2 regions of the Azoarcus sp. KH32C genome follow, and region 2 is predicted to be linked to the other one. Evidence: riboswitches for the same ligand, from Rfam matches in the RefSeq annotation. Region 2 holds a riboswitch; the other holds the start of a gene.
What was found. Region 2 has a riboswitch for cyclic di-GMP ahead of AZKH_RS06990 (M10 family metallopeptidase C-terminal domain-containing protein). Riboswitches for the same ligand answer to the same signal wherever they lie in the genome.

Region 1: another riboswitch for cyclic di-GMP. It lies ahead of AZKH_RS17065 (hypothetical protein); the one in region 2 lies ahead of AZKH_RS06990 (M10 family metallopeptidase C-terminal domain-containing protein).

The regions. Positions count from the first base shown of each region.
Region 1 is NC_020516.1:3,832,997-3,851,595, forward strand. Features, by position in the region: gene AZKH_RS26995 (S8 family peptidase) at 1-2,011, shown strand, start outside; cyclic di-GMP riboswitch class I at 2,076-2,164, shown strand; gene AZKH_RS17065 (hypothetical protein) at 2,238-2,894, shown strand; gene miaA (tRNA (adenosine(37)-N6)-dimethylallyltransferase MiaA) at 3,000-3,944, shown strand; gene AZKH_RS17075 (hypothetical protein) at 3,964-4,440, opposite strand; gene purM (phosphoribosylformylglycinamidine cyclo-ligase) at 4,594-5,640, opposite strand; gene AZKH_RS17085 (AI-2E family transporter) at 5,781-6,872, shown strand; gene hda (DnaA regulatory inactivator Hda) at 6,869-7,540, shown strand; gene AZKH_RS17095 (HAD family phosphatase) at 7,577-8,239, shown strand; gene pcnB (polynucleotide adenylyltransferase PcnB) at 8,328-9,686, shown strand; gene folK (2-amino-4-hydroxy-6-hydroxymethyldihydropteridine diphosphokinase) at 9,683-10,210, shown strand; gene AZKH_RS17110 (DMT family protein) at 10,226-10,594, shown strand; gene AZKH_RS17115 (deoxynucleoside kinase) at 10,603-11,244, shown strand; gene panB (3-methyl-2-oxobutanoate hydroxymethyltransferase) at 11,320-12,135, shown strand; gene panC (pantoate--beta-alanine ligase) at 12,176-13,003, shown strand; gene AZKH_RS17130 (CBS domain-containing protein) at 13,136-13,591, shown strand; gene pepN (aminopeptidase N) at 13,661-16,351, opposite strand; gene AZKH_RS17140 (RDD family protein) at 16,378-16,860, opposite strand; gene AZKH_RS17145 (DUF3106 domain-containing protein) at 16,857-17,312, opposite strand; gene AZKH_RS17150 (DUF3619 family protein) at 17,285-17,674, opposite strand; gene AZKH_RS17155 (RNA polymerase sigma factor) at 17,671-18,240, opposite strand; gene AZKH_RS17160 (acetolactate synthase 3 catalytic subunit) at 18,361-18,599, shown strand, end outside.
Region 2 is NC_020516.1:1,569,772-1,578,231, forward strand. Features, by position in the region: gene AZKH_RS06970 (OST-HTH/LOTUS domain-containing protein) at 38-763, opposite strand; gene AZKH_RS06975 (VIT domain-containing protein) at 1,127-3,367, opposite strand; gene AZKH_RS06980 (MerR family transcriptional regulator) at 3,360-3,803, opposite strand; gene AZKH_RS06985 (AlpA family transcriptional regulator) at 4,224-4,493, opposite strand; gene AZKH_RS27970 (helix-turn-helix transcriptional regulator) at 4,550-4,801, opposite strand; cyclic di-GMP riboswitch class I at 5,136-5,226, shown strand; gene AZKH_RS06990 (M10 family metallopeptidase C-terminal domain-containing protein) at 5,299-8,289, shown strand; gene AZKH_RS06995 (flagellar brake protein) at 8,305-8,460, opposite strand, start outside.

The sequences.
Region 1 (18,599 bases), 2.3 Mb from region 2:
GGATACGGGCGTACAGGCCACCCTTCCGGAACTCGCAAGTCAGCTCGCCAGCTCGCGGATGTACGACGCCACACGCCGACGCAATGTCGCGCTCGCCGACGACGACGGACACGGCACGCTGGTGGCCGCTATCATCGCAGGTTCGAGCGGCACCGGCTTCAGCTACGGCATCGCCCCCGACGCGAAGATCCTGCCGATCAAGATCTTTTCGGCCGGCGGGTCGGCGACGCCCGGCTCGCTCGCGGCGGGGCTCAAGCGCGCCAGCTCCACCCGCGGCATGTCCATCATCAATCTCAGTCTCGGCGCCGAAAGCCCACTCGGGGGTGGCGTAGAAGGCGCGCTGCGCAAGGCCGTCAAGGCCGACAAGCTGGTCTTGGCCGCGGCGGGCAACACCGGCGGCGAATCGCCGCTGTGGCCAGCACGTTATGCGAAGGAAGGCTGGGCGAAGGGCCAGATCGTCGCAGTCGGCGCGGCGGATGCCGACAACCGGATTGCGAGCTTTTCGAACCGCGCCGGCGATACCGCCAACTGGTTCCTCGTCGCGCCCGGCGTGAATGTGGCCTCGTCTTGGACCGACGGCAGCTACATCTTCGCCAGCGGCACCTCGATCTCCACCGCGGTGGCGTCGGGCGCCGCTGCGCTCCTCGAAGGGGCGTGGCCCCAGCTCAAGGCAGGACAGGTCGCAGCCATCCTCCTGGAGACCGCCACGGATCTCGGCGAGCCGGGTGTCGATCCGGTGTATGGCAGAGGGCTCCTGAACGTACAACGCGCCATGCAGCCTGCCGGCGAACTCGCCATCCCGGTAAGCAAAGCCGCACGAAAAGGCTCGACGAAACGCTTCGGCGGCACCGCCAGCGTCGCCGTCACTGCCTCCGTCGCAACCTGGAGCGGCCTGCGCGCGGCGGCCCGCGCCGGCCTCTTCCAGGGCATCGTGGTCGACGCCTTCAACCGTGACTTCACCGCCGACCTCGGCGCCGGCATCCGCCCACCTTCGCGCGAAAGCATCGCCGATGTGCTCGCTGCAGCCGGGCATCCGCTGCAGGTGACCGAGCAACAACTCCCCGATGGCTCGCGGCTGCTGGCCGTTTCCGATGCGGCCCTGACGCGGGTCCAAACCCCCGTCGACGCCCCCCGCCTCGTCGCGAGCAGCGTCGTCCTCCGGCTCGCGAATGGCAGCGAGGTCGCGTTTGCCTCCGGCACACTCGCCGGCAGCTACTTCGGCCTCGCATCGGCGGGGCCGCGCCTCGACAACCCGTGGCTCGGCCTCGCCCGCCCTTCGACGCAACTGGCCTTCGGCACGGCGTTCGGAAAACTGCGCGTTCGCAGCGGCGTGCTTGCCTCGGGCGAATCGCCGAGCACGTCGAACTCGGCCGCTCCCGCGGCCGCTCCTCCGATAGCCGCCAACCGGCCAGGCGGACGGGCCGCGATCGGCGAGCTCGAATACGCCCTGACCGACAACACCTCGGCCGGACTGCAATGGATCCAGGTCAGCGAGGCAAGGTCCTTCCTCGGCGCGACCTCGGGCGACGCGATGGGCTTGGACGGCGCCCGTACCCGCAGCGTCGGCGCGTGGGCAAGCCATCGTCTCACCGGCAGTGTGACGGTGGCCGGCCAGTATTCGGTCGCGCGCAGCGACGGGCAGGGCAAGGGCCTGATACGCGCTTTCGACAGCGTACGCGCCAATGCCTTCGCGTTCGCGCTGATCGGCCGCGGCGCTCTCGTCGACGACGACCACCTCACACTGACGTTTTCGAGCCCGATGCGCATCAACGCCGGCAGCGGACGTCTCAGCGTACCGGTCGATGTCAACGCGGACGGGGAACCGATATTCGAATCGCGTCGCATCGCGCTCGCCAGCACCCATCGCGAACTGCGTCTCGGAATTGACTATGGCATACCCCTTCCGCGTACATCGAGCCTCAGTCTGACTTTCGATCTGCGTCAGAATGCCGACCATATAGCCGGCCGGCAAGACGCAGGCATCGCGGTGATTTTCCGTCGTAATTTCTGATACTTAGCGCACAAAATCGGACCAAAATCGATTGACACAAATGCGTACATTCATGCAAAAATAGCTCGGTCAAGGGCACACCCGTCGAAAGACGGGGCCGCAAAGCCACCGGGTTAAATCCTCCAGCGAGGACAGACCAGCGGGGCTGCCGATTGGTGAGTCGATCTGCTCGCGTTTTTTCGTGCAAGGCACTCTTGGCGTTTGATGCAACACCAAGAGGCCCGGAATGCACAGTCTGAAGTTGATCGCGCTCCTCGTTACCGGGGCTCTCTCCGCTCCCGTCGCGGCACAATCCTTTCTCCCCCTGGCATTCCCTCTTCACGCGCAAGCGGCTGCAAGCGGCCACTTCGACCTCTCCATCACGCACGACACTTCCGTCGGACTGCAATGGGGCCGCACGCCCAAACACGGGTCCGGTCCGGCCGCCGTTTCCGGCGCACCGATCAGCTTCGGCGGCGGACAGCCGCGCAGCGCGGCCGCCTGGGCAAGCCACCAGGTCAGCGAAAACTGGATGGTCGGCGCCCAGTATTGCGTCCCCCTCGCCGCCACGGTGACGGTGAGCGGCGTAAGCCCGACCATAGACGTCGTTCGCAACGGATCCTTCGCATTCGGCGTGGTCGGCCGCAACACCTTGGTCGAAAACGATCGCCTGGCGATCACGATTTCCCGCCCCGTTCCCGGCACTCCCAGCACCGGCGCCCTGTTCGACGGCCTGACGCCGGTGGTCGCCGACGCCATCTCGCTGCGGGTCGGCCTCGACTACGGCATCCCGCTGTCGCGCGCTTCGAGCCTCACCTGGGTGCTCGACCTGAACCACCGCTCGCCGCAGCAGCCGACCGAAACCGACTCCCGCGCCGCCGTCATCCTGCGCGTCCACTTCTGACGACTTCCGGGACATTCCCCATCGCGGATTTATTCACTCCCGCAACGAGCGGGAAGCCGCGGCCGTCGCTATCATGGCGGCCACTTCCGCCCTCTCAGCGTCCCGATGCATCCCCCGGCAATCCTTCTCCTCGGCCCCACCGCAAGCGGCAAGACCGCCTCGTCGCTCGCGCTCGCCCAGACCCTGCCGATCGAAATCGTCAGCGTCGATTCCGCCCTCGTCTATCGCGATATGGACATCGGCACCGCGAAACCGAGCGCCGACGAACGCGCGCAGTGCCCGCACCACCTGATCGACGTCGTCTCGCCCGAGGAGAACTATTCCGCCGCGCGCTTCCGTGCCGATGCGCTGGCGCTGATGCACGACATCACCGCACGCGGACGCATTCCGGTCCTCGCCGGCGGCACCATGCTCTACTTCAAGGCACTGCGCGACGGCCTGTCGGATCTCCCGTCGGCCGACGCCGAGCTGCGCCGGCAGATCGACGCCGAAGCCGCCGAGCGCGGCTGGCCGGCGATGCATGCCGAACTCGCGCGCCTCGACCCCGACGCCGCCACGCGCCTCGAGCCCAACGACGGCCACCGCATCCAGCGCGCGCTCGAAATCGTCCGCCTCACCGGCCGCCCGGTCGCCGACAGCTACGCGCAGCGCGAAGACGACGACGTCCCCTTCCGCCTGCTCACGATCGCGCTGGTGCCGTCGGACCGCGCGGTCCTGCATCGGCGTATCGAAGACCGTTTCGCCCAGATGCTCGAAGCCGGCCTGATTGCCGAAGTCCAGGCGCTGCGCGCCCGCTACGCCCTCGACCCGGCCATGCCGTCGATGCGCTGCGTCGGCTACCGCCAGGTGTGGGACTACCTCGGCGGACGGGACGACTACGACACGATGAAATTCAAGGGGATTGCCGCGACGCGCCAACTCGCGAAACGGCAGCTCACCTGGCAGCGGCAGTTCCGTGAAGCGTGGCAGGACTTGCAGGAGATCGACTGCCTGCGGCCCGATCTCGCCGCAACCGTGCGCCAGACGGCGCAGGCGTGGCTGGAAGGCTGATAACGCCTTCCGCGCCTGGTCAGGCGGAAGCGCGAATCGGCGCCGTGCGGGGCCGGTTCTCCGGCTGGGCCGCGTTGGCAAGGTAGAGCTGCACCGCCTGGTTGCCAGCCGCCGTCGCCTCGTCCGGTTGGCGCGATGGCGTTCTCGGCGCGGCGGGATCGGCCGGCGATGTAGCCGACGCGTGTTCGGCACGAACTGCGAGCCCTGGAGGCAGCGGCGGCGTGTTGCCGCCCGCCCCGGCATGCACTTCATCGGCGCGTTCGCTCCGCGGAGGCGCATCGACGGGAGGAGCCGTTTCCGCCGCGGCCGCACCGGATGCCGCGACAGTCGCGTCGAGCTGCTGCGCCGCACGCGCCTGATCGCTGATCGTGACGCTCAGGTCCGCCTGTTCGGCTTCCTGCGCACGTGCCTGCGGAGGGCGCTCCGGGCGTTGCGGCTGCAGGGTCCGCTGCAGTTGCGAGAGATCCGCCGAAGCCAGACTGTTCGAGATTTCCATGATGTGCTCCCGCCCTCACCCGCATCCTGACACGGTTCGGCCAGTATAGAACGTCCGGCCGGCGGAAGCACCAGGACGGTGCCCAGCCTGAGGCTGCCCGCAGCCTTTCAGGCGGGTGGAGGCCTCCATCCGGACGCCTCCACCAAGCAGCGCTCAGCCGACCGTCGTCTGTGCCACGCCTTCCGCGCGCGCCTCGATGCGGCCCAGGCGATACACCGTCTCGCCCGCGGCTTCGAGGTTCGCGACCGCCACATCGGCCTGCTCGGCCGACACGATCACGACCATGCCGACGCCGCAGTTGAACACGCGGTACATCTCCTGGTCGTCGACGTTGCCTTCCTGCTTCAGCCACTGGAAGAGCGGCGGCAGCGTCCACGACGCGGCGTCGATCTTCGCGGTCAGGTTCTCGGCGAGGATGCGCGGCACGTTCTCCGTCAGGCCGCCGCCGGTGATGTGCGCCATGCCCTTCACGATGCCCGGAATCGCGCGCATCAGGCCCAGCATCGACTTCACATACAGGCGGGTCGGCTCGAGCACGACGTCGCGGAACGGACGGCCGTGGAAATCGGCGTCGAGGTCCGGCTTCGCACGCTCGATGATCTTGCGGATCAGCGAATAGCCATTCGAATGTGCACCGCTCGACGCGAGGCCCAGCACCACGTCGCCCGGGACGATCTTCGAACCGTCGATGATTTCCGACTTCTCGACCGCGCCCACCGCGAAGCCCGCGAGGTCGTACTCGCCGTCCGGGTACATGCCCGGCATCTCGGCAGTTTCACCGCCGATTAGCGCACAGCCCGACAGCTCGCAACCACGGGCGATACCGCCGACGACATCCGCCGCCGTATCGACATCGAGCTTGCCGCAAGCGAAATAGTCGAGGAAGAACAGCGGCTCGGCACCTTGCACGAGGATGTCGTTCACGCTCATCGCGACCAGATCCTGGCCGACCGTGTCGTGCTTGTTCAGTTGGAACGCGAGCTTCAGCTTGGTACCGACGCCGTCGGTGCCGGACACCAGCACCGGCTCGCGGAACTTCTTCGACAGCTCGAACAGCGCGCCGAAGCCGCCGATGCCGCCCAGCACTTCGGGGCGCATGGTGCGTTTCGCCAGCGGCTTGATACGGTCGACGAGGGCGTCACCGGCATCGATATCGACACCGGCGTCACGGTAGGAAAGCGAAGTTTTGGGGGAGCTCAAGATCGTTCCTCAGGCTTGCGGGATGCGCGTTCTGGCCGACCCGGCGGGCTGCGGAACTTGAGGCCGCAACGCCAAGTGGCTACATTTACGGGTTTCGCGGGCCATTCTTCGCCCGCGCCAAGTCCGCGATTTTACTCGAAATGAACCCTTCCCGCGCCGACCGTCTGCAAACCGCCGCCTGGGCCGGCGTTGCGCTGGCGCTCATCGGGCTCTTCTACGCGCTGGCGCCGATCCTCGCCCCCTTCGCGATCGCCGCGGTCTTCGCCTACATCTTCGACCCGGCGGTGAACTGGATGGCCGCCCGGCGCATCCCACGCGCCGCCGCAGTGCTCCTCGTGATCCTCGGCGCGGGGCTCGCTCTGCTGCTCCTGCTCGTGATCCTCGGCCCGCTGATCTACCGCGAGGCCATCGCGCTGTTGCGGCGCCTGCCGGACCTGATCGAACTCATCAACCAGCGCGTGGCGCCACTCCTGATGTCGCGCTTCGGGGTCGACGTGCAGATCGACGCGGCCTCCGCGCGCAACTGGGTCAGTGAGAACTGGGCGAGCGCCCAGGACTTCATCCCCATCGTCCTCGGCCAACTGCGTGCGAGCGGCAGCGCGCTGCTCGGCCTCGTCGCGAGCCTCTTCCTGATCCCGGTCGTGATGTTCTACCTGCTGCAGGACTGGCCGCGCGTACTCGCCGGCCTCCAGGACATCATCCCGCGCCCGGCCCTCGAACCGACGATGCGCATCCTCGCCGAGATCGACTCCGTGCTGTCCGAATTCCTGCGCGGCCAGCTCTCGGTGATGCTGCTCCTCGCCATCTATTACAGCGCCGGCCTGTGGCTCGCTGGACTCGACTTCGCGCTGCCCGTCGGCGTCGTGACCGGGCTCTTCGTCTTCATTCCCTACGTCGGCTTCGGCGGCGGCCTGCTGCTCGCGATCATCTCCGCGCTGCTGCAGGCCCAAGGCTGGCCGCCCCTGATCGGCGTCGCGATCGTCTTCGGCCTCGGCCAACTGATCGAAAGCTTCGCGCTCACCCCCTACCTCGTCGGCGAACGCATCGGCCTGCATCCGCTCGCCGTGATCTTCGCCCTGATGGCCTTCGGCCAACTCTTCGGATTCGTCGGCATCCTCGTCGCCCTGCCCGCCAGCGCCGCGATCCTCGTCGGCCTGCGCGAGGTGCGCAAAGCCTGGCTCGCGAGCCGCCTCTACCTCGGCGACGCCACCACGGACATCCCGCTGCAATGAAACAGCTCGTACTCGACATCCGCCCCGATGCGCCTCCGACCCTCGACAACTTCGTCGTCGGCGCCAACCAGGAGCTGATAGCCGCCCTTCTCGACCCGCAAGCCCTCCCCGGCCACCTCTACCTGTGGGGCCCCGGCGGATGCGGACGCAGCCACCTGCTGCGCGCCACCGTCGACGCCGCGATCAAGGCCGGCAAGCCGGCCGCCTACGTCGACGCCGCCACCGTCGCCGACGAACTCCCGCAAACGCCCGATCTGCTGCTCGCCGTCGACGACATCCAGGCCCTCGCGCCGGCCGCGCAGATCGGCCTCTTCAATGCCTTCAACCGCTCGCGCACGCTCGGCCAGAAACTGCTGCTCGCGGGCGACGCCCCGCCGCTCGCGCTCGCGCTGCGCGAAGACCTGCGCACCCGAGTCGGCCAGTGCCTTATCTTTGAGGTCCGTCCGCTCGACGACGAATCCCGTGCCGCGATCCTCGCGACGCTGGCCGCGCGCCGCGGCCTGCGTCTGGCCGACGACGTCATCGACTTCCTGATGCGCCACGGACGGCGCGACCTGCCGAGCCTGCTCGCCGTCCTCGACGCCCTCGACACCGCCTCGCTCGAACGCAAGCGCGCCGTCACGCTGCCACTGCTGCGCGAAATGATGCAATCCGGGCTCGAAATCTGAATCGTGCCTCCCTCTTCGGAATACAAGGAAACACCTGTGGATCTCGTCCTATTCGACCTCGACAACACCCTGCTCGCCGGCGACTCCGATTTCGCCTGGGCCCAGTTCCTGATCGCCAAGGGCGTGCTCGACCGCGAAGTGCAGGAAGCGAAGAACGTCCAGTTCTACGAGCAGTACAAGGCCGGCACCCTCGATATCTTCGAATTCCTCGACTTCCAGCTCGCCCCCCTCGCCCGCCACTCGCGGGAGGAGCTCGACGCCTGGCACCGCGAATTCATGCAGACCGCGGTCGCGCCGATGATCACCGACAAGGCCCGCGCCCTCGTGCGCGAACACACCGAACGCGGCGCCCTGATCGCCGTCGTCACCGCCACAAACAGCTTCGTCACCGGCCCGATCGTGCGCGAATTCGGCATCCCGCATCTCGTCGCGACCATTCCGGCACAGGAAAACGGCGCCTTCACCGGCAAGCCGCGCGGCATGCCGGCCTTCAAGGGCGGCAAGATCGAACGCGTCGACAACTGGCTCGAATCGCTCGGCCTCTACCTCGGCAGCTTCGAGTACAGCTGGTTCTACAGCGACTCGCACAACGACCTGCCGCTGATGTCGCGCGTCACCCATCCGGTCGCCGTCGACCCCGACGACACCCTGCGCGCACACGCCGCCGCGGCCGGTTGGCCGGTGATCTCGCTGCGCTGACGAGCCGGACCGTGGCGATGCATCCACGCATCCGCCCGGTCATCGGTTATGATTAGCAGCTTATGTTGACAGAACACCCCTCTTGCCAATGATCCGCAAGCTGCTGCGCAAGGTCTTTCGCCGCGCTGCCACGCCCATCAACACCGAACCTGCGTTGATTCCCGTCACCCAGCACGGCATCCGCCGCGAACAACTATCGCCTGCCGCCCGCAAGGTCTGCATGACGCTGCAGGAGCACGGCCACAAGGCTTTCGTGGTCGGCGGCGCGGTGCGCGACCTGCTGATCGGCCATCCGCCGAAGGACTACGACGTCGCGACCAGCGCCACGCCCGAGGAAGTGCGTGCGCTGTTCCGCCGCTCGCGCATCATCGGCCGCCGGTTCAAGATCGTGCACGTGATGAGCGGCCCCGAAACGATCGAGGTCTCGACCTTCCGCGCCAACCAGGCCGCCGAAGACGCCGTCACCGACGAGCACGGCCGCGTGCTGCACGACAACGTCTATGGCTCGCAGGCCGAGGACGCCACGCGCCGCGACTTCACCGTCAATGCGCTGTACTACGACCCGGGCAACGAGCAGATCATCGACTACCACCACGGCGTCGCCGATCTGCAGCAGAAGACGCTGCGCATGATCGGCGACCCGCGCACGCGCTACCGTGAAGATCCGGTGCGCATGCTGCGCGCCGTGCGCCTGGGCGCCAAACTCGGCCTGACGCTCGACCCGGCTGCCAGCCACCCGATCCGCGACATGGCGTCGCTGCTCGAAAACGTTCCCGCCGCGCGCCTCTTCGACGAAATGCTGAAGCTGTTGTTCTCGGGCTACGCAGTGCGCTGCCTGAAACAACTGCGCGAAGAAGGACTGCACCACGGCCTGCTGCCGCTCCTCGACGTCATCCTCGAACAACCGCTCGGCGAGCGCTTCGTCTGGCTGTCGCTCGAAAATACCGACGACCGCGTGCGCGCCGACAAACCCGTCTCTCCCGGCTTCCTCTTCGCCACCCTGCTGTGGCACGAAGTGCTCGCCAACTGGGAAGCCCGCCGCAAGAACGGCGAGCACAACCAGCCCGCGCTCTTCTCGGCGATGGACGAAGTGCTCGACCAGCAGGCCGGCAAGCTCGCGATCACCAAGCGCATCGTCGGCGACATCAAGGAGATCTGGGCCCTGCAGCCGCGCTTCGAAAAGTGCTCCGGCAAGGCCCCGTTCCGCCTCATCGAGCAGCCGCGCTACCGCGCCGCCTGGGACTTCCTGCGCCTGCGCGCGCAGTCGGGCGAAATCGATTCGGCACTGCCCGAATGGTGGGACCGCTTCGCACACGCGGGGCACGATGCCCGCGAACAGCTCCTCGCCGATGCACCGAACGCCGGCGCGGAGGCCCCCGAACGCAAACGCCGTCGTCGTCGTCGCAAGCCCGCTGAAGCCACCGCCACAGCCACCGAAGCATCATGAGCGTCGCCCCCAGCCATCCGGTGCCCGCCAAGGCGCCGGTCCGCGCCCACGTCGCGCTCGGCGCGAATCTCGGCGACCCCGTTGCCGCGCTCGAAACGGCCTTCGCCGCCCTCGGCACGCTGCCCGACACGCGCCTCGTCGCCCGTTCCAGCGTCTACCGCACGGCGCCCGTCGGCGTGGCCGGACAGCCCGACTACTTCAACGCCGTCGCGGCGATCGACACCGCACTGCCCGCCAGCGTGCTCCTCGATGCCCTGCTCGAACTCGAACGCCGTCAGGGCCGCACGCGCGAATACCACCTCGCGCCGCGCACCCTCGACCTCGATCTGCTGCTCTACGGCGACGAATGCATTGACGAGCCGGACCTCGTCGTACCGCACCCGCGCATGCACCTGCGAGCCTTCACGCTCGTGCCGCTGGCCGAAATCGCCCCGGACCTGGTCATCCCCGGCCGCGGCCCCATCGCCGACTTGCTCCCCGCGGTCGCAGACCAGGCCATCGAACGCCTCGCGCCCGCAGCCTGAACGTTCCATCCCGTCATGATCGCCTGGTTCCAGACCTTCCCCACGTGGGTGCAGACTGCCATCCTGCTCACCGCGTCCAACGTCTTCATGACCTTCGCGTGGTACGGCCACTTGCGCAGCCTGCAAGGCAGGGCCTGGTTTGTCGCCGCGACGGTGAGTTGGGGAATCGCCCTGTTCGAATACCTGCTTCAGGTGCCGGCAAACCGCATCGGCGCCACGGAGCTCAGCCTCGCTCAGCTGAAGATCATGCAGGAAGTCATCACCCTGCTGGTCTTCGTTCCGTTCGTCGTGCTGTACATGAAACAGCCGATGAAGCTTGACTTCCTTTGGGCCGCCTTGTGTATGCTTGGGGCCGTCTATTTCATTTTTCGTAACCAAGGCTGATCCCAGGCATGCTCGACAAGGCTCGTTACATCGTCGTCGAAGGGCCCATTGGCGCGGGCAAGACCTCGCTTACGCGCCGGCTCGCGGAGCGACTCGACGGTCAGCCGCTGCATGAGCAGCCGGAACTGAACCCCTTTCTCGCGCAGTTCTACCAGGACCCGGAGCGCTGGGCCCTGCCGACGCAGATGCACTTCCTGTTCCAGCGCATCGACCAGCTCGCGACGCTCACCGAAAGCTTCGAAAAGCACCAGCGCATCGTCTCGGACTTCGTGCTGGACAAGGATCCGCTCTTCGCCAGCCTGAATCTCGCGAACCATGAACTGGCGCTGTACCAACGGGTCTTCGAGAGCGTGAAGCCGGTCTCGACGCCGAAGCCCGATCTCGTGATCTACCTGCAGGCCAAGCCCGAGACGCTGATCGAACGCGTGCGCCGCCGCGGCATGGAGGCGGAACGCCGCATCACCGAGCAATACCTCGAGCGCGTCGCCGACCGCTACGCCCGATTCTTCTACCAGTACGACGCGGCGCCGCTCTTCATCGTCGACGCCGAAGTCCTCAACCCCGTCGATCACGACGACGATTTCGAGCTGCTCCTCGAGCGCCTGCGCAACATGCGCAGCTACCGCGAGTTCTTCGCCTACGCCGGCTGAGTCTCTCCCGAGCGCGGATCAAGGCCGGCATCCGGCCGCGATTGCGAAACACTCGCGCCCTTCCTTGGAGTCCCCATGAGTTACCTTCAGGACGATAAACCCGTCACCCTGTTCGAACTGGGCAAGATGCGCGCCGAAGGCCGCAAGATCGCCATGCTGACCTGCTACGACGCGAGCTTCGCCGCCTTGCTCGATCGCAACGGCATCGATGTCGCACTGGTCGGCGACTCGCTCGGCAACGTGCTGCAGGGACAGAAATCGACGCTCCCCGTCACCGTCGAGCACATGGTCTACCATACCGAATGCGTCGCACGCGGCAGCAGCCGGCTGTTCATCGTCGCCGACCTGCCCTTCGGCAGCTACCAGGAAAGCCCCACCCAGGCCCTGCGCAACGCCTCGCGCCTGATGGCTGCCGGCGCGCAAATGGTCAAGCTCGAAGGCGGGGCCTTCATGGCCGAGACGATCCACTTCCTCGTCGAGCGCGGCATTCCCGTCTGCGCGCACATCGGCCTCACGCCGCAATCCGTGCACCAGCTCGGCGGCTACCGCGTCCAGGGCCGCAGCGAAGAAGGCGCGGCCCGTTTGAAGGCCGACGCGCTCGCGCTCGAACAGGCCGGCGCAGGTCTGCTGGTGCTGGAAATGGTACCGGCGACCGTCGCCCGCGAGATCACCGCGAGCCTCACCTCGATGGCCACGATCGGCATCGGCGCCGGTGCAGACTGCAATGGTCAGGTGCTCGTCCTGCATGACATGATCGGCGTCTATCCCGGCAAGAAGGCGCGCTTCGTCAAGAACTTCATGGCAGGAGCCGCCAGCATTGACGAGGCCGTGGCGAGCTACGTCAGTGCCGTCAAGGACGGCAGCTTCCCCACCCCCGAGCATTGCTACTGATTTGCCACCGAGCCCCGTCCCAGCCTAGAGACCTCGACTCATGCAGATCCATCACACCATCGAAAGCCTTCGCGCCGCCCGCGCCTCCGCCGGCAAGGCGGCCCTGGTCCCGACCATGGGCAACCTGCACGAAGGCCATATCACCTTGATGCGCCAAGCCGGCGAACGGGCCGACTGCGTCATCGCCAGCATCTTCGTCAATCGCCTGCAGTTCGGCCCGCGCGAGGATTTCGACAGCTATCCGCGCACGCTCGCCGCGGACTGCGAAAAGCTCGAAGCCGCGGGCGTCGCACACGTCTTCGCCCCAAACGAGACGGTCATGTACCCGGAGCCGCAGAGCTATCACGTCGATCCGGCTCCCGCGCAGATCAGCATTCTGGAAGGCGAATTCCGTCCGGGCCATTTCCGCGGCGTCGCGACCGTGGTGCTGAAGCTTCTAAACATCGTGCAGCCCGACATCGCACTCTTCGGCAAGAAGGACTATCAGCAGCTGATGGTCCTGAGCAACATGGTGCGCCAGCTCGGGATTCCGGTCGAAGTGCTACCGGGTGAAACGGTCCGTGCCGCCGACGGCCTCGCACTGTCTTCGCGCAACGGCTATCTGTCGGCAGAGGAGCGCAGCGAAGCCCCCCGCCTGCACCGGCAGCTCGCCCGCATCGCAGACGCGGTGCGTGGTGGGGACCACGACTTCCTGAAGCTCGAAACCGACGCGATGGCGGAACTCGCCGCGCACGGATGGCAGCCGGACTACATCGCCGTTCGCCGACGTGCCGACCTCCAACCCCCAATCCATTGCAGCGACCCGCTGGTCGTGCTCGGCGCAGCCAAACTCGGCCGCACGCGGCTCATCGACAACCTCGAGGTCTGACGCAGGCCCTGCATCGTGACATTCGGCGCTTGCATCGGCGCCGACTTCGTTTCAAGCTATGCCAACAGCCTCCCGGCGGGCGGGAGGCTGGATGTGGCAGCGAACAACAAGATCAGACGGGGGTTACCAGCAATGATGCTTTCCACTACTGTTACGGTGCGGCAGATCCTCGAACAGAAAGGCACGGCGGCCCATGCGGTCGCGCCGACGGTCAGCGTGCTCGACGCACTGACACTCATGGCCAAGCAGGACATCGGCTCGGTACTGGTCATCGAGAACGAACGACTGGTCGGGATCTTCACGGAGCGCGACTATGCACGCAAGCTGGCGCTCAAAGGGCTCACCTCGCGCGATGCCACGGTGGGCGACCTGATGACGCCCAACGTCTGCACGGTCACTCCGACGCACACCATCGAGGCGGTCATGAACATCATGACCGAAAACCGCTTCCGCCACCTGCCGGTCGTGGAACACGGCCGAATCGCCGGCATCGTCACGATCGGTGACGTCGTCAAGGCCGTCATCGATCTGCAGGAGAAGACGATCAACCACCTGTCGAACTACATCGCCGGCGACCTGACGACCTGAAGCCCGGCGCGCCCGACGCGGCTGCGCATCTTGCGCACCGGGGCGGCCAGAGGCGCCCCGGTGCGGTCATCAGTCCGCCAGCGCCTTGGCGACGATCTCCGCGACATCCGGCGACAGCCCCTCGATGGCGCGTACGCGTTCCAGCTGACTGCGGATCAGCGTCTGCAATGCGGGCGCGTAACGCTTCCAGTTTTCCAGTGCCCGCGCCGTGCGCGCGGCCACTTGCGGGTTGCAGCGATCGAGCGCGATCACCTGATCGGCCCAGAACGCGTACCCGCTCCCGTCGACAGCATGGAATTCGGCCGGATTCGCGCGGAAGAAAGAACCCAGCAAGGCGTAGACCTTGTTCGGATTGGTCAGGCTGAAGGCCGGATCGTCCATCAGGGCTTTCACGCGTTCCAGCACCGGCGGCGTCACCGCATCCCAGCGCCATGCCCCGGCCTGCAGCGCAAACCACTTGTCGAGCACCAACGCGTCGTCGCGGAAACGACTGTGGAAGTCGGCGAGCGCAGCATCCCGCTCGACCCCGCCATCGTTCATCAGCGCGGCCAGCGCCCCGGAGCCCTCGGTCATGTTGCCGAAGCGCGCGAATTGCGCCCGCGCCAAGTCGAAGCCTTCTACACTGCCCGCCGCGACGAGGTACTTCAGCGCCAGATTGCACAGCGCGCGACGCCCGGCATCGCCAGGGTGATAACGATAGGGGCCGCTCACTTCCAGCGTCTTGTATAACGACAGCCAGTCGTTGGCAAGGCGCGCACCGATCGCACGGGTCAGATGAATCAACGCCGTGCGCAGTGGACCGGGATCGGCCACGGCCATGCGCTCGAGCAGATATCCCTCTGACGGCAGCGCCGCCGCTTGTGCGCGGAAAGCCGGATCCAGCGTCCCGTCCGTCAGCATCGCGCGGAAGGCCGCGACGAAACTTTCGGGGACGTGCAAGGCCTTGCCTGCCGCGACGTCCGCCGTCAGGCCGAGAATCACGCGCTCGGCGAAGCGCTGGGCCGCATCCCAGCGATTGAACGCATCGGTATCGTGCGCCATGCGGAATGCGAGCCGCGCATCGTCCTCGTCGACTTCGAGGATCACCGGCGCCGAAAAGCCGCGCAGCACCGAGGGCACCGGCTCGGCGGACACGTCGGCGAACACGAAGCTCTGCTCGGCCCCCTTGAGCTCGAGCACCCGCGTCGTGCCGCCGGCATGCAGCTCGCCTTCGAGCCGCAGCGGCAGATCCTTGCCGTCCGGTCCGATCAGGCCGACTGCAACCGGAATCGCGAGCGGCAGCTTTTCCGCCTGCCCCGGCGTCGGGAGCGTGTGCTGCGACAACGTCAGCGTGTAGCGGTGACCCGCCGCATCGTAACTGCCTGTCGCCCGCAGGCGCGGGGTACCCGCCTGGCTGTACCAGCGCATGAACTGATCGAGATCGACGCCGTTGGCCTCGGCCATGCAATCGACGAAGTCATCGCAGGTCACCGCCTGTCCGTCGTGGTAGCTGAAGTACAGATCCATGCCGTTGCGGAAACCTTCCGCGCCGAGCAGGGTATGCAGCATACGAATGACTTCGGCGCCCTTCTCGTACACCGTCGCGGTGTAGAAGTTATTGATCTCGTGATAGCTCTCGGGGCGGATCGGATGCGCCATCGGGCCCGCATCCTCCGGAAACTGCGCCGCCCGCAGCACGCGCACGTCATCGATGCGCTTGACGGCCCGGGCGGACGCAGCCCCCTCCGCGCCCGCGGCCTGCGCAAGCATGTCGGCGGAGAACTCTTGGTCGCGGAAAACCGTCAGGCCTTCCTTCAGCGTCAGCTGGAACCAGTCGCGGCAGGTGACGCGGTTGCCGGTCCAGTTGTGGAAGTATTCGTGCGCGACGACGCTCTCGATGTTCTCGTAATCGACGTCGTTCGCGGTTTCTGGCTTCGCGAGCACATACTTGGCGTTGAAGATGTTGAGGCCCTTGTTCTCCATCGCGCCCATGTTGAAGTCGCTCACCGCGACGATCATGAAGCGGTCGAGATCGAGTTCGAGGCCGAACACCTCCTCGTCCCAGCGCATCGAATGCACCAGCGACTCCATCGCATGCCCGGTGCGATCGAGATTGCCGTCCTCGACCCACACCTGCAGCAGCACCTCGCGCCCCGACGCGGTCGTCACGCGCCGCTCCAACGCGACGAGCTTCGCCGCGACCAGTGCAAACAGGTAAGACGGCTTCGGGAAGGGATCTTCCCATTTCGCGTAGTGCCGCCCACCGTCGAGCTTGCCCTGTTCGATCAGGTTGCCGTTCGACAGCAGCACCGGATGGCGCTCGGCGTCACCCTCGAGCGTGACCGTGAAACGCGCCATCGCGTCGGGCCGATCGGGGAAATACGTGATGCGGCGAAAGCCTTCGGCCTCGCACTGCGTGAAGAAGCCGCCGCGCGACACATACAAACCTGACAGCGTGGTATTGGCACGCGGGTCGATGCGCGTGACGACGCCGATCTCGGCCGTATCGCCGGCGAGTGTCAGCTCGAGCCAACCTTCACCGCGCGCAAGCTGGCCGTCGACCGGCGCGGCGCCGTCCACCGTCAGCCCCAGCAGCTCAAGTTCTTCGCCGAGCAGGCGCAGCGGTCCGGCAGAAACCTGACGGTTACGCGTGCAGCGCAGCCGGCTCGTGACGACGGTCGCCTCTTCGTCGAGGGCGAAATGCAATTCGACGTGATCGACCCGCCACGGCAGGGGGCGGTAATCGGAACGCTCGATGCTCGGTGCTTGGTCGGTTTTCATCGCGATTCTCCGGCCGGCAGGCCGCGTCAGGACAACATTACGATTCGGGTCCCCGCAAGGCGGTCGTGCAGGAACTGGCGATCCCGGTCGATCAGTGCCCATGCAAGCCCGAAGCCCAGGCACAGCACCGACGGCCATGCGAGTGTATAGCGCAGCCAAGCCACCGGCAGGCTGGGCGCGCGGCCGTCGGCCGTCACCAGGCGCAGCCGCCAGGTCTGCATCGCGAGCGTCTGCCCGCGGCGACACCAATACCACAGGAAATAGGCGCCGAGCACGACGTAGAGATGCCCCCATTCCACCCAGCCGGCCGGCGTGATGTGGAAAAAAATGCCCAGCAGCAGGTAAGGCACCATGAAGGTCAGCGCCAGCACACCGAGCAGCAGCAAGGCCTCATACAACAGGCTCGCAAGCCGGCGCCGCAGGCCGGCAAGTTCCACCTGCGCGGGATGGCTGGCAATCGACACGGAAGATGGGCTGGAAGGATTCGGTCTTTCTTTCTTTTTCTTCATTCCTGGTTACCGCGCACGGGCGGCTGCTGGATGATGCGCGGTGCGCGGGGTCCCGGCTTGAGCTGGCGCTCCTCCGGGGGAATGCTCTGGTAATGCTGCCATAACTCCTGCAGCGACTCGCGCCGGTCAGGCGGAATGTTGCGGAGGGTCCGGTATTGGTCACGCGCGCGCGCGCGCTGCTCGGGCTTGAGCGTGGCCCAGTCCCGCATGCGGGCGCGGATCCGCGCCTGCTCCTCGGGCGTCAGCCGCGGGTAGCGGTCCGCCATACCGAGCCAGCGCTGCCGCTGCACGTCGTCGAGATCATTCCAGTCGTCGGCGAGCGGCGCAAGTACCTCCTTCTGGCCGGAAGACAAAGCCTGCCACCGCGGCGCTCCGATCGCGGTCACCGCCGCGTCCACAGGCATCGCAAGCCACAGCGCGGCGATCAGGACCGCGAATCGTCCTGCAGCCATGCCTTGAAGTCCTTGTCGAGATAAGCGTCGATGGGCAGGTCGTCGATCAGCAGCGCCATGTCGACATCCTGCAGGCTCGCCACGCGCGACCACGTCACGTAGTAATCGCCGGCAAAAAGCACCGCGAGGAGCAGCACCGCGACCGCGGCCGGGCGTGCCACGGGCGGAATCAGCCCGCGCACCAGCGCAGGCATCGCGAGCCGAGCGAGAAGCCCCGGACGCGGACGATGAGCGGCCAGCGCCTGTTCGCGCGCAAGGCGCAGACGCTCCCCGATACGGTCGTCGACATCGCGCGCGCCTGCCGACAGATGCGCAGCCATGCGCCGCGCAAGCCTTTCCTCGTTGAAATCCTGCGTCTTCATAGCACAATTCCTTTGGCTCTGAGGGCCGCTGCCAGCGTCTGCGTTGCGCGCGAGCAATGCGTCTTGACGCTCCCTTCCGAACAACCCATCGCAGCAGCGGTCTCGGCGATATCCATCTCTTGCCAATAACGCATGAGGAAGGCTTCGCGTTGACGATTGGGCAGGCGTGCAATCTCGCGCTCGATCGCCTCGAGCACCCGCGCCTGCTCGTACTGCCGATGCGGCGTATCCGGTTGATCGCCTTCCGGAATCCCCGCGATGGTGTCGAGCGGATCGTTGTCTGCATCCTCCTCGCCGTCGCCGACGAAAGATGACAGCAGCGTCGTCCACGCGTTGCGCACCTTCTGGCGACGCAGCGCGTCATAGATGACGTTCTGCAGAATGCGCTGGAACAGCATCGGGTATTCGTTGGCCGGCCGGTCGCCGTAGCTCACCGACAGCTTGAGCATCGCGTCCTGCACCGCATCCAGCGCCGCGTCCTCGTTGCGCAGAGCGTATACCGCCTGCTTGAACGCACGCTTTTCGATTCCTTGGAGGAATGCGGAGAGTTCTGCCCGGAAAGCCAGCTGGAAGTCCTTGTGAAGACCGGTCTATCCGCCGCCTGTTGCGTCGCCGCGGCAGCCTTGACCAATTACCGTGTGCCCGGTAACGTTCTCTGTTTGGAACGTGATAATAGCGAGTTTGCAATGGTGCTGACTGGTGCGGAAATTGTAATCAGGTGTCTGCAGGAAGAAAAGGTCGAGTATGTGTTCGGCTACCCGGGCGGCGCAGTCCTCTACATTTATGACGCGCTGTTCAACCAGGACAAGGTACGCCACATCCTGGTACGCCACGAACAGGCCGCAGTACACGCCGCCGACGGTTTCGCCCGCAGCACCGAGCAGGTCGGTGTCGCACTCGTGACCTCCGGCCCCGGCGCCACCAA
Region 2 (8,460 bases):
TCTCCGCGTCACCACGGAACTTCGCGGGCTTCTGCGGCTACGCCTTCGTCCGATACCACACCAGGGTCGGCATACCGTTACCGAATCGCTCTTTGCGCAGCAGAAATTGCCGTGACTCGTGCAGTAGGTGCCGCCAACCGTTGCACCCGTATCGTCGTGGTCCATGGTCAGGGTGCTCCCGGCCGATGAGCGCCACGGCGTCCTTGAGGAGCGTCCAGCCGTCATTCGCGAGTTTGGTCTCAGCCTCACGCAGCAACCGCACAATAGTACTCGCCTCCCAATGCACACCACCGCCGGGAAGAATGCCGTGGAGCAGCATGTCGATGAACTCGGGCGTCTGCATGAAGGCCGCCGCGCGCTGCTTCGCTTCCATCCCGGTCGTAGCCCAGCCGTGCATCTCGCGGTAGCTCCGGTCGATGCGCTCGTAGCAGTCGTCGAGGTGCCGGTCCGCTTTGACGCAGCCCTCGATGCTCAAAATGTCCTGCACTTCAAGGAAGTGATGCACCAGTTCATTGCGGAGAGCAACCAGGGCCTTGATGTCGGCGACCACTTCAGCATGCTTTTCGGGTGAAAGCTCAATGCAGTGCGTGTGGCGCAGCCAAATCTCATTGGATGTGCCCTGTGGCTCGTCGTCGCTGACACGGTCGGGTTGGCCAAGGGTGGGAGATAGGTAGCCCTGCTCCAGAGCGCCTGCAAGCTGTCCTAAGGTCTTCGTTGATACCTCCGCAATCCGGCGTTCACGAATCGCTTGCAGCTTGCTCAACGGCCCCGCAATCTCCTGCTCTGCCAAGATAGCTTTCGCTAACCGCTCGTACTGCTGAAGCCGAATCAAACATCGACCGAGCTTTCGCTGCACCTCGCGCTGCAAGGCGACCAAGGGTTCAAATACGGATTCAGATAGGTTCACAGTCGCACTTGGGGCTAAGAGACCTGCATATCTTATCGCCTCATGGGCCGCGCACAACGAGCCCCCCATCTGCTAGCTCGTCAGCAGCACGTTAAGTTACTGGCTAGTCCCAGCGAGGGCATTGGGGAAACGGCTCGGTGCGTTGCGCCGGAAATGCGGATTCGGCGTTCGATAGCGTGGGCTGCGCGCCGGCGGTGCTGTGCCGGCGCGGGGGCTCATCTAGTCCGCCTGCCTGCGCAGGAAGGCCGGGATGTCATAGGCGGATTCGCATGGCACGTTCGCCCTTGCCATGTCCCACAGGACATCGAGTACCGACCGGAAGCGCTCTTGCAGGTCGCCGTCGGGTCGCTCGGTCATAAGCAGTTTGTCCACGGTCAGTTCGAAACGCGCACCGAGGGCTCGCGCGCAAGCGTGCAGCAAGAGGGCTGCATGGAGGGCGCAAGCGACTTGAAGCTCAGAGAAACCCTGGGCCAGTGCCTCGTCGAAGACGGACAGCAGCTCCGGGGGAACATGGGTTTTCATCAGGTCGCCACGGCTGAGTGGCAGACCGCCCAGGAATCGCCGATGTGCACGTCGCGCCAGGCGAGTCAGGAATTCGTCGAAGAGCGTGTCCTGTCGCGGCTCGGTAAAGCTATCGAGGCTGCGCTTAGGTGAAGCCCTGCGGATGACGGCGGGGATATCGAAATTGAAGGGCACACTGGAACTCATGGCGTAGGGTGCCGCGCTCTCCGCAATGACCGGTCCCTGGCGAGAAAACCGTACGGTCCCCGTGCCGCCCCAACCCGCGGCAAGCTGGTGGGGCACGATGTGCATTGCAGGGAGTTCGGCGGCGCGTTCTTCGGCGGAACGGGCGAGAGTGACGATGTAGTCGGTATCGTCGGTTATCAGTTGGTAACGCACAGCCCAGTCCTGACGGGATGTCTCAGCGAGAACGGGCAGGTGTGAAGCGGCGGCGACGCGCACGATGGAGGTGTCGAGTGCCTTCGCGGAATTGAGGCGAACGGGAATTTCGCGATTCATCCCGGCTTCCGAGTACTTCACTGTTGCGGTGAAATCGCCTGCAACACGGCTAGGGAAGCCCGCGAACACCGAGTAACTGTCACCCGCGAAGATTGCGCGCGCCGGACGAGTGACCCATTGCGGTTTGACTGGCCATGTGATTTCAACATCCTCGATGCGCGGCTGACGCATGCGCATGAAGTGTCGCTCGATGCGCGCGCTCATATCTTCATTGGGGGAGACGAGTTCGCATGCGCCGCCTGTCGCGTCCGCGAGCGTGCGTACGGTGTCCTCGGCGACGGCCGCACCGATGCCGACGGTGAAAATCCGCGCGCCGAGGCGCTGCGCCGTGGCGATTGCGCCGGTAACATTCCAAGCTTCGCCGTCGGTGAGGAGCAGTATGTCGAGCGGCCGCCCGGCGGCGTAGGTGAGGGCGATTTCAAGCGCACGAGTGAGTTCAGTGCCGCCCAGGTCCCCCAGCTCGGCCACGAAGCGGCGTGCTTGGTCTAACGCGTGGTCGCTGGCTGCCTGTAGCTTAGGGGCGAGCGCAATGACATTCGAGCCGAAGCCGATGATTCCGAAACGGTCGGCCGAGGTGAGATGCCCGAGGGCGAGCTGCACCCCCTCTTTGGCGTGACGAATGCTGTCTCCGGCCATGGACCCCGAGCAGTCGAGAAGAAGCACCGTGTCGCGGGGGGCGTCAGACGGGACGGCGGGGGGTAAGAGCGTCAGCATCGCGACATGGGTGTCGAGGGCCGAGGCGGTGACAGCGATAGACGTCAGGTTCGAAGCCAGCATCTCCAGGACGAAGTCCCGGTCCATCGAGGCGCCTGTGCCCGCCAGGACGACCTTAAGGACGCCGGGTTCGGCACTGACGCGAATCGCATGACTCGGTGAGGCGACGGAGGCAGTAGCGAGCTCGCCGAAGAGCTCGACCTGCACCGCGAGCCCATATTCGGCAGTGACACTGACGTCCGGACGCTGCCACGGCTCGAGGTGTCCGGGCTCGCCGTAGCGCGGGGCGAGTGTGGTCGGCATCCGATAGCGGAGATTTTGGCCGTTCCAGGCGAGAGGCTCGGAATACTTGAGCTCAATGCGCACCGCTTCACCCGCGAGCACATTGCCAAGGGTGGCCGTATAGAGTCCTTTGCCGGCGGACTGCAGGCGGAATGCAGCGTTACCGGACTCGACGGCTTCCTCATACTGCGCTTCGGCCTTGCTTCGTGGCACGACCTCCCCGCAGTAGCGGCGGTCACCGATGCTCACCGCGAAGCTCAAAAGCACCGCATCGACCGGCAGGGGAAAGGTATAGGCAATCTCGAGGTTACGGTTCGTCGTGTTCTCGTACTGTTGCACGACGGTCGTGGTGGCGAGGAGTCCGGCAAGGCGTGCCGTTGCCTCGACGCCCTTGAGCGCGAGGTTTTCGCCGGATTTTGTACGGATGCCGATTTGCTCAGTCATTGCTGTTCCCCTCTATACCGTCCTGATTTTTGCGACCGCGGATAAGCTCGTACTGCGCCGTCACGCCGCGAAAGAATTCCCGGAGTTCCTCGGGCGACAGCCCTGACATCCCCGACTCGACGTGTAGTTCGACTCCCTCCGCAACGACGAGATGGCTCCACACCTCGACCGTCCCCGGACCTCGTCTGCGCGTAGGGGGGGCATTCGCTTGGGGCTCCTGCAAAAGTTCACGTATGCGCTCGAGTGAGAGCCCCGCGCTCTGCCACTTCCGAATGGTGAGGAGTTGCTCGAGATGACGCGTCGCGTACCGGGCGCCGCGGTTGGCGCCATCAGGCCGGTCAACGAGGCCGAGCTGGATGTAGTAGCGCACAGTCCGTGAGGGCAACTCGACGAGGGTGCAGAGCTCGTCGAAGGTGTACGTCTTTGCGGGTTCCATGGCCTCTCCATTCCGTTGGAGTTAATATAACACTCATAGTGTCAAATACAAGTGTTATATACGACCGACTGGAGAGCGGTCTGGTGGGGGTGGGGGGGGGGCGGCTCAGCGATTGCGGCCTGACTTGTGGTCAGCGGAGAGGCGTCGGACGTACGGTTCCATCCTGCGGCTTGGTGTCTAGACCAGGTGTTTTGCGGCGGGCTCGGGGAGAAGCAGGTGCCGCAGCGTGGGACAGCGCGTCCCACATCCACTGACCGGCGACTGCACTAACCGCCCGCCAGACGAAGCAGTGAAGGCAAGGGTTTGCGCGGACGGCCGGGCTTGCGTCCCGCCGTCGTCACCGTGTTCTCGCTCTGGCGTTCGGTTGGATACGGTGCTGTCGCTCCGCGAACGCCGTTTTCCATGTCGGGATTGAGGCGCTCATCCAGCCATCGATAGAGGACGGCGCGGACGGCCGGGCTTGCGTCCCGCCGTCGTCACCGTGTTCTCGCTCTGGCGTTCGGTTGGATACGGTGCTGTCGCTCCGCGAACGCCGTTTTCCATGTCGGGATTGAGGCGCTCATCCAGCCATCGATAGAGGACGTCGGGCCGCCAATACACGCGGCGCCCGCCGGTCGCGTGAGGGCGGGGCATCTGCCCGTTGGCGACCCAATTTTCGATGGTGCGCTTCCGCAGGGTGGGCAGCTGCATGCGGCTTCTCCGGAGACAGGCCCGACGGGCCGGGCCTATTACATATAGCGAGCGGCTCAGGCAGCCGCACTCAGTCGCGCAATGTCGCTGGCCCGCCAGCAGGTGATTCGGGTGCCGAGCTTCACGGGTGCCGGGAAGCGGCCGGACTTTACGCCCGCCCACCACGTCGACTTGGATACGGGGACCACGCGTAGAACGTCGGGGAGCCGAAGCAGCGGTTCGGGATGTTGCGGTAGAATCATGTCAGTAGTCTCGAAAGCGCCCTCGGCGGCTTGTCCTGCGCATCTCAATAGCGGTTGTCCTGTCATCGGCTGCGTTGCAGTGTGGGCTTGCTGCGTGCAGTAGCGTCCGACAGGAATCAAGATACCGAGGGTCGCGGCGCGGCCCCAAATTTGGCGGTTTTGGCGGCGGGTTGGCGTCAGGGTCGCAGCGTGAGACTTTTGTGGCGTTGGGCAGAATCGCGGGCAGAACGCGCAGTCGGCCTTAAAAGTTATCAGAAAATTCAAATAGTTATTGGCTTGTTGTTCATATCAGGACATCATGAACATGCCGGTCTAAAGCCGGCAGCCCAGGACGCTGCAAGTCCGTTAATTCCCCCGGTGGGGGCTGAGTAAATTCGCCAACGGCATGTTATAGTCGGCGGAATTTTTATGGCAAACGGGTGGGAAACCCCCGGACGCAAAGCCGCGGACCCTTCCCCTGATCGCTCAGGGCGGGTGGCCGGGTTGCCTGCCCCTTCGTTTCACACATCGGCAATCCTTCCCATCTTCCGTCGTGCTATGCGCACATTTGGACAGGACAGGGAATGGCACTTCCATCGTGGACGAACCAGCAAGTCATCGACCAACTCGTATCCGGCCAGAGCTGGTCCGGCACCACGATCACCTACGCGTTTCCGACAACGTCCAGCGGAATCTACGGCTCCTCCGAGGCGACGGGCTTCCAGGACCTCAATGCGACCGAGCAGGCTTATGCCGAACTGGCCCTGACCGCTTGGAATGACCTGATCGCCGTGAATTTCGCCCGTACGACGAGTTCGGCGTCGAACATCGAGTTCGGGATGAGCAGCACCGGCGTGGATTACGCCCACACCTATTTCCCGACCACCGGCAGCGTCTGGTTCAACGTCACCGAGAGCACTCTGACCTCGCCCGAAATCGGCAAGTACGGCTTCGAAACCTATGTGCACGAGATCGGCCATTCTCTGGGCCTGGATCACATGGGTGACTACAACGGCGCCGGAACCTGGACGCCGTCGAGCTACCAGGACAGCACCGTCTACTCCGTGATGTCGTATTTCGGGCCCTCGATGGGAACCGGGTCCGATGGCGGCGAAGGGCTGGTGGCGTGGGCGGACTGGGTCGGCGCCGATGGCAGGACCTATTCGCCGCAGACTCCCATGCTCAATGACGTCATGGCGATCCAGACGATCTACGGCGCGGATACGACGACCCGCACCGGCGACACGACATATGGCTTCGGCTCCAACGTCGTCGGGCCGATGGCATCAATATTCGATTTCTCGATCAACCATAACCCGATCCTTACGATCTACGATGCCGGCGGCAACGACACGCTCGATCTGACCGGCTGGACGACCGACAGCGTCGTCAATCTGGCGCCGGGATCGTATTCGTCGTGCAACGACATGACGTACAACATCGCCATCGCGTACTCGACCAATATTGAGAACACAGTGTGTGGCGCCGGCGCGGATACCGTCACGGGCAACAGCCTCGCCAACGGCTTGGACGGCGGTGCGGGCAACGACAGCCTGTACGGCCTCGACGGCAACGACGACCTGACCGGCGGGGCCGGCAACGACTATATCGACGGGGGCGCGGGAACCGACTGGGCCTTCTTCTCGGGCTCCATCGCGAGCTACACCGTCACCTACAATTCGGGTAGCCACAGTTTCACCTTCTCGAGCGATGTCACGGGCGTCGACACCATCGTGGGGATTGAATATTTCGCCTTCGCGGGGGACGTGACCCGGTCAGCGAGCGACTATACGGGACAGGCTGCCGCCGAAATTCCCGTCGTCTCGCTGGCGAGCGATGCCGTTTCGCAGTTCGAAGGCGATGGGGGAACGGTGCTCTATACCTTCACAGCGAGCCTCAGCGTCGCTGCCGAGACGACACAAACGGTGGGCTGGAGCGTGGCCGGGTACGGCGCGGACTCGGCCGACGGCGGTGATTTCAGCGGCGCGACGAGCGGAACGCTGACCTTTGCGCCGGGAGAGACGCAGCACACCTTCACGGTTTCGGTCCTGGGCGATCTCACGGTCGAGAGCGACGAGTCCTTTGCCGTCACCCTTTCGGCGCCCTCATCGGGACTGCAACTGGGCGACGCAACGATCAGCGCAATCGTCCTCAACGACGATGTCGCGATCCAGTCCGACGATTATCCGCTGGACATCAGCACGACGGGTAATGTGGACGTGAATGGCGCGGCCCAGGCCGGCGTGATCGAAACCGCCAACGACGGCGACCTCTTCGGCCTCAACGTCGTCGCGGGTACCACCTACGTCTTTTCGCTCGAGCGGACGAGCGGCAATCTCGACCCGTTTCTGGAGTTGCGCGGGTCGAACGGAGTGCTGCTTGCCTATAACGACGATGCACACGGGACGCTCAATTCGGAGATCCGCTACACGGCGGTCCAAAGTGGCACCTTGTACCTCGCCGCCTTCGATGCGTTCGACGGCACCGGCAGCTACGCGCTCGAGGCGACGACCTTGCCGGGCGTGACGGTGAATGGCGACGATGCGGTCAACAAGCTGGTCGGAACCACAGGCGACGACCTGATTTACGGTTTTGGTGGTGCGGACACGCTCACGGGCGGCAACGGCAACGACTGGCTGGATGGCGGGAGCGGGGCCGACAAGCTCTACGGCGGGGCCGGGGACGACTCCTACGTCGTCGACGACGCGGGGGATAAGGTGACCGAGTTGCTCGGCGCCGGTGTGGACCAGGTGGTGTCGTCGGTTTCCTACACGCTCAAGAACAACATCGAGGACCTGACCCTCGTCGGCACTGCGAACACGAATGGCACTGGCAACGCGCTCGCAAACGTTCTCACCGGCAACGACGGAGACAATCTGCTGACAGGCGGGCGGGGGGTGGATACCTTCCGCGGTGGCCTGGGTAACGACACCTTCGTGCTCGATCAGGCCGGCGAGCTTGAAAACGTCTGGGAGGTGGTCGGGGGCGGCACGGACACCGTGCAGATCGCGTATTCCAACACGTCGAAGCTGTCGGCGATGTCGGTCGATCTGGCGGGCGGATCGCTCTGGGCGATCGAGAACGTGACGGTCACCGGAAAGGGTCTGTTCGACGTGTACGGCAACGAACTCGACAATGTGCTGATCGGCAACGCCTCCTCAAACCGCGTGGAAGGTGGAGATGGAAGCGACCACCTGGACGGAAAGGCGGGTAACGACGTCCTCGTGGGTGGCGGCGGCCTGGACATTCTGACCGGCGGCGCCGGCAAGGATACCTTCGATTTCAACAACCTTTCGGAGATGGGCGTCACGAGTTCGACTTGGGACGTGATCACCGACTTCAAGACGAGATCCGACCGGATTGATCTTTCCGCCCTCGATGCGAATTCGGTGACGGCCGGAGATGATGCGTTCAGCGCCGTCATACTTGGCGCCGATGCTGCGTTCACGAGCGCCGGCCAGCTGAAATTCGCGGGAGGCGTGCTTTACGGCAACACCGATGCGGATTCGGACGCGGAGTTCGCGATCCAGCTGACGAACCTTGCGTCCTTGTCGGCGTCGGATCTCATTCTCTGATCGCGACGCCTGTCCTCATGCCCGGAGCGAGCGCTCCAGTCTGAACATGTAGCGCTGGATCCGGGCCATCATCTGCCGAGAAAGCCCGAAGAATTCGCAGCCGGCACGGGTGGCAATGCCGCTGCCGGGCTTTTCCACGGTGTAGAGGTTGCGCACTTTCAGCCCGACTTC